Regions from separate parts of the Janthinobacterium sp. GW460-12-1-14-LB5 genome, predicted to be linked through region 1. Evidence: predicted binding sites of a transcription regulator. Region 1 holds the regulator's gene; each other region holds the start of a gene.
The links. The regulator FNR, encoded in region 1, switches genes on or off when oxygen is low (the NO sensors DNR and NnrR bind a similar motif). The targets are predictions, from matches to a motif close to TTGATNNNNATCAA.
Positions count from the first base shown of each region.

Region 2: a site for FNR is predicted at 1,510-1,523, ahead of AC07X6_RS06105 (glycine-rich domain-containing protein). Genes of this name have one in related genera too.
Region 3: a site for FNR is predicted at 1,740-1,753, ahead of AC07X6_RS25625 (universal stress protein). Genes of this name have one in related genera too.

Region 1 is NZ_JBWKYD010000013.1:68,158-71,433, reverse strand. It holds gene AC07X6_RS15105 (response regulator) at 1-1,176, opposite strand, end outside; gene fnr (fumarate/nitrate reduction transcriptional regulator Fnr) at 1,416-2,174, shown strand; gene AC07X6_RS15095 (FixH family protein) at 2,178-2,702, opposite strand; gene ccoG (cytochrome c oxidase accessory protein CcoG) at 2,805-3,276, opposite strand, start outside.
Region 2 is NZ_JBWKYD010000005.1:40,082-43,357, reverse strand. It holds gene AC07X6_RS06110 (CHASE domain-containing protein) at 1-1,452, shown strand, start outside; gene AC07X6_RS06105 (glycine-rich domain-containing protein) at 1,636-2,352, shown strand; gene AC07X6_RS06100 (hypothetical protein) at 2,440-2,655, opposite strand; partial or broken gene AC07X6_RS06095 (hypothetical protein) at 2,582-2,770, opposite strand; gene AC07X6_RS06090 (hypothetical protein) at 2,922-3,191, opposite strand.
Region 3 is NZ_JBWKYD010000033.1:665-3,940, forward strand. It holds gene AC07X6_RS25615 (enoyl-CoA hydratase) at 1-292, opposite strand, end outside; gene AC07X6_RS25620 (MFS transporter) at 369-1,670, shown strand; gene AC07X6_RS25625 (universal stress protein) at 1,808-2,245, shown strand; gene mltA (murein transglycosylase A) at 2,283-3,276, opposite strand, start outside.

The DNA.
Region 1 (3,276 bases):
ATGGCTCATGTTGGCCACGAAATCGCTCTTCGCGCGGTTGGCCGCCTCGGCCCGGTCGCGCTCCTGCTCCAGCTCCGCCGCGCGCGCTTCGAGCTCCTGCTGCAGCCGGTCGCGTTCGCTCATCAGGCCGTTGAAGGCTTCCGTCAGCTGGCCGATCTCGTCGCGCTGCTGCACGGGTACGGGGGTGAAGCGGCTGCCGCTGGTGCGCAGCGCCTGCAGGGTATCGCGCAGGCGCACCAGGGGCGACAGCAGGCGCACGGTAACCCAGCCCAGCACTGCCGCGGCCAGCAGCGAGGCGAGGATGCTCCACAGCACCAGCCGGTACAGCACGCCATCGAACGGTTCGAAGGCGTCGTCGATGGGCAGCGAGGCGGCCAGCAGCCAGTTCACCGATTTCAGGCGCTTGAAGCTGTTGACGGCCGTAATGCCGCGGCTGTTGGTGCTGACCATGCTGCCTTCGCCATCGTCCTTCAGCAGCTGGGTCGTCGTCAGGTTGGCGTTCGGCAGGCGCGGCTGCAGCAAACGGCTGGTGTCCGGGTGCAGCACGTAGCGCGGCACGGCGCCGCGCGTGAGGATGAAGTAATAGCCGCTCTTGCCGATCTTTTCCGAGCGCAAACGGCCCAGCAGGTTGTCCTTGTACAGGCGCAATACGCCGATCACCACGCCGGCCACCTGGCCATCGGCGGCCAGCACGGGCGCTACCATCTGCACGATGGGCATGCCGCTCGATTTGCCCAGCATCGGTTCCGTGATCATGGGCTGGCGCGTGCGCAGGACGGTCTGGAAGTATTCGCGCTCGGCAACATTGATGCCGGCGCGCCCCGCCACTTCCGGCATGTCGGCCACGACGGCGCCATGCGCGTCGAGCACCAGCACGTCGTCGAACAGCACCAGCATCGAGCGGCGCGAATAGTATTGGCGCAACTGGGCGGGCTGGGCGATCAGTTCCGGCGGCTGCTGCCTGGCCGTCAGGGTGACGATCTGCAGCAGCATGGCCAGCTTGTCGTCGAGTTCGGCGGCGGTGCGGGTGATCAGGGACGACTGCTGGCTCAGCAGTACTCGGGTGAAATCGTCGCGCATGTGCTGCACCTGGATCATCGTGACCAGCGCGATCATGGCGATCGAGGTCAGGCTGGTGGCCAGCGCGACTTTTGCTTTGATGCCGAGAGGCTTCATGATTTCCTTTTCAGTACCGGGCGGCACAGGCGGCAGATAATGCTGTCAGGAATTTTCCTATCAATGCCCCAGCTTGGCAAGCGCCACCGCGCAAATTGCCCGCCCCGTACGGCCTTTTGACGATGTTGCCATATAATTAAAGTCGGAACGTCGTTTATTCAGCGAAATTGCGGTGAAATTGGCACACGGCAACCCTGTATGCAGTAAACTTGTTGTTGCATTTTCTAAAAGGTACCGACATGACTGAAGCGCTACTCACTCCAACCTTGCCCACCGTGAACGTGGAGGCGTTGCGTGCGCGATGCTCGACTTGCAGCATGCATCAATTGTGCCTGCCGATGGGCCTCGATGTGGGCGACATGGACAGACTGGACCAGATCATCGGCCGCCGCCGCAAGATCGTGCGCGGCGCCTCGCTGTTCCGCATCGGCGACTCGTTCCAGAACCTGTACGCGATCCGTCTGGGCCACTTCAAGACGTACCAGATCAATCCCGGCGGCGAAGAGCAGGTGACGGGTTTCCAGATGGCGGGTGAACTGCTGGGCATGGACGCCATCAGCGCCGACCGCCACCACTGTAATGCGGTGGCCCTGGAAGATAGTGAAGTGTGTGAAATCCCGTTTTCCAGCCTGGAACAATTGCTGGGCAACATGCCGACCCTGCTGCGTCATTTCCACCGCATGATGAGCCAGGAAATCACGCGCGAGCAAAGCGTGATGCTGTTGCTGGGCAATATGCAGGCGACGCAGCGTTTTGCCGCTTTCATCGTCAACCTGGCGTCGCGCTACGAGGCGCGCGGCTATTCGAGCAGCAAATTCCAGCTGCGCATGTCGCGCGAGGAAATCGGCAACTACCTGGGCCTGACCATCGAGAGCGTCAGCCGCTTATTGTCGAAATTCAAGAAGGAAGGCTGGCTGCGCGTCTCCAACCGTGAGATCGAGATCTTGCAGCCGGCCAAGTTAAAAGCTATTACGGCCGGCACCGACGTCTGCAAATAAGGCTTACAGCTCTTCATCGGCGTGCAGCGCGATGCTGCGCTGCAACGGCCAGGTCCAGATGCCGGACAGGCGCCACTCGCGCTTGTCGTTTTCCACCAGCACCTGCCAGCGGCTGCGCTCGAGCATCGGCAGCGTCACGGAAAAATTGCCGGCCGCATCGGGCTGCACCAGCAGCTTGATATCCTTTTCCGGCAACGTCGCATGCGCCAGGTGCAGCTGCAGCGGACCCTGGTACGCCTTGCCGAAGCTGTGCACGGAACCGCTGAGGCGCGCTGCAGCGACGTCATACGCCAGGCTGGTATCCATCGCCAGGTCGCTGGCGATCGTGTCGCGCTTCAAATCCTGGTTGATGGCCTTGCCCTGCTTGTAATAATCGCCCACCACCAGCGCATCGGGTTGCGTAAACGCAATATAGCCCATGAAACTGCCGACGACCACGGACAGGCCGGGACCGATCATCAGCAGCCATGGCCAGCGGTGCTTGTACCACGGGGCAACGGGAGGTTGCAGTTTCAGACTGTCGGACATGCTATTTCTCCTGTTTAAACGGCCAGTCCCCATGCGGGGACCGGCCTTCCTGCAACTTCGTGGCGGCGGCGAGGGCACCCGGTCCCCGTCCGCCTTTCCTTGTTAACGTGGCACGATGAATACCGCGCTTTCACGCACATGCAGCGACGGGTCGTCCAGCGATTGCAATTCGATCGCAATCTTGTTCGAGCCTTTCTCGCCGATGCCGTGCGGCACGCGCAGGCGGATCGGCCAGCCCAGCGTTTCCGTCGGCTGCAAGGTCACTTCTTCGCGCGTCAGCAAGGTCAGGCCCGGCAAGCCGGATGCGCTGATTTTGAAATGCTGGCTTTGCTCCGAGGTGTTCATGATCTGCAGGCGGTAGACGTTTTCGATCATGCCGTCTTCCACTTCGCGTCCCATCGAACCGCGGTCGCGGATCACGTCCATCTTCAGCGGCGTGCGCAGCGCCAGCGAAGTACACACGGCGATGATGATCAGGGCCAGGATGGAAGTGTAGATCAAGACGCGCGGGCGCATGGCGCGCTGGCGTATCTGCTTCGAATTGAAGTTGTTTTCCATCGCATGGTCGGTACTG
Region 2 (3,276 bases), on a different contig from region 1:
CGCGACGGCTATCCGGCGTTTGCCATCCATCCGCCCGGCCCGCGCCCCCGTTATTCCGCGCTGGTCTACATCGAGCCGATTGCCAGCGCTGCGGAAAAGTATGGCTATGACATCGCTGCGCGGCCCATGATCGCCGAAGCGCTGGAACAGTCGCGCGATACCGGGCAGATCTGCAATTCCGGCGTGCCCGTGCCGATGGAAGGCCGGCCGCAGCTGACGGGCATGGCCATGCGCCTGCCCGTGTACCGCTTCGGCATGCCGACCGATACGCTGGAGCAAAGGCGCGCGGCCTACCAGGGTTCCGTCGGCATCGGCTACGACCTGGTGGCGATGATGCGCAGCGCGCTGGCCGACATGCCGGTACGCAATGTCCGCCTGACCCTGTTCGATATCGGCCAGCAGGCGCTTGAACAGCCGGACTTGCCGCACGACATGCGCCCCATCTTCGACAGCTCGGCGGCAGGCATGCATGCGCCATGGTGGCAGCCAGGCAACTCGGGCCGCTATCTGAGCAGCACGATGTTGATCGAGCACAATGGCCGCGTGTGGCAAGCGCTGTTCAGCGTGCGCAAGAGCGACCTGTATACGCGCTTCGACGCCTTCCTGCCGTGGCTGGCCCTGCTGACCGGTTTTGCCAGCGCCATGCTGCTGTACATGCTGTTTCAGACCCTGGCCTCGTCGCGCCGGCGCGCCATCCAGATGGCGACGGGCATGACGGAGGAATTGCGCGCCAGCCAGATCCGATTGCAACTGTCGCACCAGAAACTGCGCCGCCTGGCAGCCCATGCCGACCAGATCAAGGAAGAGGAACGCAAGCGCATCGCGCGCGAAATCCACGACGACCTGGGACAGAACCTGCTGGTCTTGCGCATCGACGCCGACATGCTGGCCTCGCGCACGCAGCGCCGCCACCCGCGCCTGAACGCCCGCGCCCGCTCAACCCTGGAGCAGATCGACGCCACGATTAAAAGCGTGCGGCAGATCATCAACGACTTGCGTCCCACCGTGCTGGACCTGGGCGTGAATGCGGCCGTCGAATGGCAGGTGGCGCAATTTCGCCTGCGCACGGGCATCGCCTGCGAAGTGAGCGAAAGCCATGACGATATCTATTTGAGCGACCAGTGCGCCACGGCCCTGTTCCGCATCCTGCAAGAGTCGCTCAGCAATATTTCCCAGCATGCGAATGCCAGCCGCGTGCAAGTCAAGCTGGAAAAGTGCCGCGACACCGTATCGATGAGCGTCAGCGACAACGGCGTGGGCGCGGCCATCGACGGACGCAACAAGCAGGGCTCATTTGGCCTGGTCGGCATCGAAGAGCGCATCAAGTTGCTGGGCGGCACTTTCTACATCGAAAGCAGCCCCGGCGCCGGCATGAGCGTGCATGTCAGCGTGCCGCTGGGCGCGGACGCCACGGCATTTCCCTACCAGGAAGACAGCCGGGCCAGCGCCTGACAGGCGCGCTCCGCTTGAAACAAGCTCAGCTTGCTTATTTCGTAATTAGATGCAATATTGATGTAGGACAACTCAGCGCGCCTGCCCGCCATGGGTCAGGCATTCCTCGACGACTTGCCAGGAGTACACACCCACCTTTGTTTCACCGTATTTCCCACAACACTCTTTACCACAAGGACATTCATGGATACGAACGACAGTTTCAAGACAATTGCCGATTTGAATTTGGACGCGATCAAGGTCAAGCTGATGCACCGGGAGTCAGGCGAAGGATGGAGCCTGGAGAAGGCGAATGCGGTGGAATTCGAATACCGGCGTTTCTTGATCCTGATGAAACAGTTTCCGGAAGAAGAAACGGCGCCGCTGATGGACGTCGATACCTTCTGGCACTACCACATCCTCGATACCCTGAAATATGCGGCGGACTGCGAACAGGTGTTCGGCTACTTCCTGCATCACTTCCCGTACATCGGCCTGCGCGGCGAAGACGACGAAGCGGCGCACCAGCGCGTGGGCGAGCGCATGAAGCAGCTGTATGAGCAAACGTTCGGGGAAGATTATATCCGCGCAGAAACGGCGTATTCGGGGCGCGCCGTACAGGCGGCGTATTCGGGACGGGCCGTGCAAGCCGCGTATTCAGGGCGTGCGGTACAGGCGACCGCATACTCGGGCCGGGCCGGGCAGACGGCGTTTTCCGGTGCGGCGGTGCAGGCGACGGCGTTTTCCGGTGCGGCGGTGCAGGCGACGGCATATTCGGGCCGCGCGACGGGCGCTGCCAGCACGGCATTTTCCGGCGCGCCCGCCACCTTGGCAGCAGCGGTGCTCAAGTCGTCTTCGACCAGCCTGGAAATGGGGCGTTTCTATGTCGATCGTCCGGTGTTGAACCGCGACCCGCAATAGCAAAACGGAAAACAGATGTGGCTGCCGCACGCGGCAAGCCTGACTTACCCAGACGGCACCTCTCAGTTTGCCGTCTGTCAGGCGCTCTTAGGCAGCCATCAACTCGCGCAGTTCACGAATGCTGAAATCGCTGATTTCATGCATGCGGATGAGGATCGTGGCGCCGATCGGCAAGGTGTTGTGACGAATCTTGCTGATGACAGGCGGCGCCACTTCCAGCGCTCGCGACAGGGCGGCATCGTTTTTCAGTTGCAGCTTGTCGATGATCGCATCGAGGACGCGATTCGGGTTGTAGGTAGGCAAAGAGGTAATTTGTTTGAGAGACATGGTCGAAAATCCGTACTTGTTGTATTAAGGCAAAAAGAAACAGAATGTCTCTTCTGCAATAATTCAGGGTAAACACACTAAAAAGCGCCATCACTTATGCGGCTTTTCTGCCGCAAACAATATAATACACGCTATTGTTGATTTTTGCGTAACTTAAAGCAAAATTGTGATAATTGAAGAGAATTGACGCACTTGGAATGTGCTAGAGGATAACTCAAATCGGGGAAGTTTGCTGCAAGTCATCAATTTTTACAATGAGGAACACCGCTGCGCATCAGCCAGGCAATCGCCATGAGCGTGCCCAGGCGTGCCATTTCCGCAGATAAATGCCAACCCTGCACGGCCACGCCTGCCGGGGTGGCAAGCAGGCAAGTACCCGGCAAGACATCCACGCGGCACCAGGCCAGCTGGCGGCGAATTTCATCGGGCGGCGGCGGCGGCTGCCGCGCATGTTCGCGCCGGCGCATGTAGGCGCGCACCTGTTCCTTGCTGGGGTGATTCGTAACTCGCATGACCCGCTCCTGCTGACGAAAAACAGCGTCGCGCTGCGTAGAGCCCGTCACAAATAGCCCAAACGCGTGACGACATTGCTCACCA
Region 3 (3,276 bases), on a different contig from region 1:
CGGGTTTGCGCACGCGCAAGATATGCTCCCAGTTGCGGCTGATGTAACCCTGGGTAAAGGTATCGGGATAAGTGTAGTCGGCCATGGCCGCGATATCGGCGCCGGCGGCAAACGCTTTTTCGCTGCCCGTGAGCACGATACAGCCGATATTCTCGTCCGCATCGAATTTGAGCAAGGCATCGCCCAGCTCATTCATCATATTGTCGTTCAATGCATTAAGCGCCTTCGGGCGGTTCAGGCGTATCAGTGCTACTTTATCCTGGATGTCGATGATCAGGTCTTCGTATTGCATAGTGTCTCCTCTCGATGAACGGTGCAACGATTGTAGCGGCTAACGGCAGCGGCGCGGCAGGTGCGCTGCTATTATTGTGAGCCCGGTCACCTTTATCGAGCAGCGTATTTTCTCCTCCCTCTTCCAGTATTGCGCCCGCCACCTGCGCGGCGACGGTAGCGCAGCCAGCGTCAATTTTCGCCGCCTGTGGTTCAGCAACGGCCTCAATTGCTTCGGCGCCCAGATCACCTCGCTGGCCCTGCCCCTGTGCGCGGTATTGTTATTGCATGCGACGCCGGAACAGATGGGCGTGCTGGTCGCCCTGCAGGCGCTGCCGTTTGCCCTCTTCGGCTTGCCCGTCGGCGTGCTGCTGGACCGGCGCAGCAAGCACCCAATCATGCTGTTCAGCGAAAGCATGTCCGGCCTGGCCCTGGCCAGTGTGGCCGTCGCTTACTGGTGCGGCGTACTGTCGATGCCATGGTTATATATAGTGGGATTCGTCATCGGCACGGGCTTCGTCGTCGGCGGCGGCGCCGAACAGGTCTTTTTGACCTTTTTGGTGGGACGTGACGGCTTGATCGATGCGCAATCAAAATTTGCCGCCACCGAATCGGCTTCGCGCCTGATCGGTCCCGGCCTGGCCGGCGTGCTGGTGCAAGTGCTGTCGGCGCCCGTCGCGATCCTGTGTACGGCTTGCGGCTATCTGATTTCCGTCTTCAATCTGCGCGCCATGAGCGTGCGCGACCCACGCCCGGCTCCCTCCGACAAGCACGCCCTGCGCGACATCGCCGACGGCTTGCTGTTCGTCTGGCGCGAACCGCTGCTGCGCGCGCTGGCCTGGGGCGCCGGCATCTGGCACTTCCTGTTTTACGCCAGCATGGCCTTGACGGTGCTGTTCGCCACGCGCGACCTGGGCATGAGCCCTGGCGTGCTGGGCATGACGCAGATGCTGGGCGGCGCCGGCGTCTTGCTCAGCGCCTTCATCGTCAAGCCGCTGACGAAGCGCTACGGCGCCGGCCGCACCATCCTGATCGGCCTGGCATCCACCTCCGTGTGCTTTGCCCTGACGCCAGCGATTCCGGCAGCGCTGTTCGGCAGCGCGGCCGCCAGCGCCGTCGCTTATGCCATATTGATGTTCTTTTTCGATTGCGGCGTGATGCTGTTCTTTATTCCCTACCTGGGCTTGCGCCAGAAGGTCACGCCCGATCCCATGCTGGGCAGGATGACTTCCACCATGCGCTTCCTGACGGTGGCGACGGCGCCGCTGGGTGCGCTGGCCGCCGGCTGGGTGGCGGAACACTTTGGCGTGCGCAATGGTCTGGCCTGCATCGCGGCAGGCAGTATCCTGTTGACGGTCGCCATGGTGTGGGGCACGCCGCTGCGTAGTGTGCGCACCTGAAGCGATGAATGGGCATACACTGACAAAAGATTGCTTTGGCGACACTATTTCTGCCAAAGCCTGCGAGGTTTGATTTACATCAAGGTTTTAATTGATGTAAATCCATAAGCTGTCTGACATCACTTGAGGAGTACGCCATGTTTAACGCCATCTTATTTCCCACCGACGGCTCGCCGCTGTCCGACAAAGCCGCCGAGACCGCCCTCGCCTTCGCCCAATTGAACAAGGCCAAGCTTGTCGCCATCAGCGTGGTGCAGCCTTTCCCATTCTCGCCGATGGCCGACGGCGGCATCGTGCTCGACGCCAGCCTGTATGAACAACAAATGCAGGAAGCCTCGCAACGCGCCATCGACAAGATCGGCGAAGCGGCACGCGCCGTCGGCGTGCCCTTCGAAGGCGTGGTAGCAGTCTCGCCGAGCCCCCACGAAGAAATCGTCAACGCGGCGCAAACCTATCATTGCGACATCATCCTGATGGCCTCGCATGGCCGCAAGGGCTTGAACAAGCTGTTCGTGGGCAGCGAAACGCAAAAAGTGCTGGCGCATACACACTTGCCCGTCATGGTTCTGCGTTAAGCCAGACCATAGCTACCCCGGCGTCGCGCGCAGCAACTCAGCGCGCCGGCGCCTGCTTCGGCAACAACACCCACACGGCGCCGCTCTGCTTCATGCGGCCCGCATTCTCGGCCGCTTCCGCGCCAAAACCAAAGAAGTAATCGACACGGATAGGCCCGCGAATGGCGCCGCCCGTATCTTGCGCCATCACCAGGCGCTGCATGGGAATCTCGCTATTGGCTTGCGTGGTGGACAGGAACACGGGCGCGCCCAACGGCAGGAAGCGCGAATCGATGGCCACCGAACGCTGCGGTGTCAACGGCACGCCCAGCGCGCCCTTCGGACCTACTTTCGGGTCGGGCAGGCGCTCCTCCTTGAAGAAGACATAACTGGGATTGGCATTGAACAATTCATCCTTGCGCGTCGGGTGGCCGGCGATCCACGCCTTGATGCCCTGCGCGGACGCCTGGCTCAGGGTCAGTTCGCCCTTGTCGACCAGGTAGCGGCCGATCGATTTATACGGATGGCCGTTTTGATCCGCATACGCCACGCGCACGGTTTCCTGCGTATCGGTCAGCTGCACGCGACCGGAACCCTGCACTTGCAGGAAGAACGCCTCGACTTCGTCATCCACCCACAGCAATTCCTTGCCCGTCACGGACGTGGCGCGCTCGATGTCGGCGCGCGTGGCGTACGGGATCACCTTCTTGCCGACCAGCTTGCCCCGCAGGCGCATGTTTTTCAATTCCGGATACACGCCGGACAAGTCCACTGAAACGAGATCGTCGGGCACCTTGTACAGCGGCGTCTGGTACGGACCGCCGCGCTTGCGCGCCCCGTGCAGCAACGGCTCATAGTAGCCGGTCACCAATCCAGTATTGGCGCCATCAGCGGTAATGACTTGATTTGGCACAAAGAAGGTCTCGAAAAACAGGCGGATGGCCTTGTCGCTGTCCGCATTCACCTGACGCGCAATCGTGCACGATTCCTTCCAGTCCGGACGTTTCACCAGCACGCCGCACGAAGCCATGAAGGCGGGCCAGGCGGCGCGC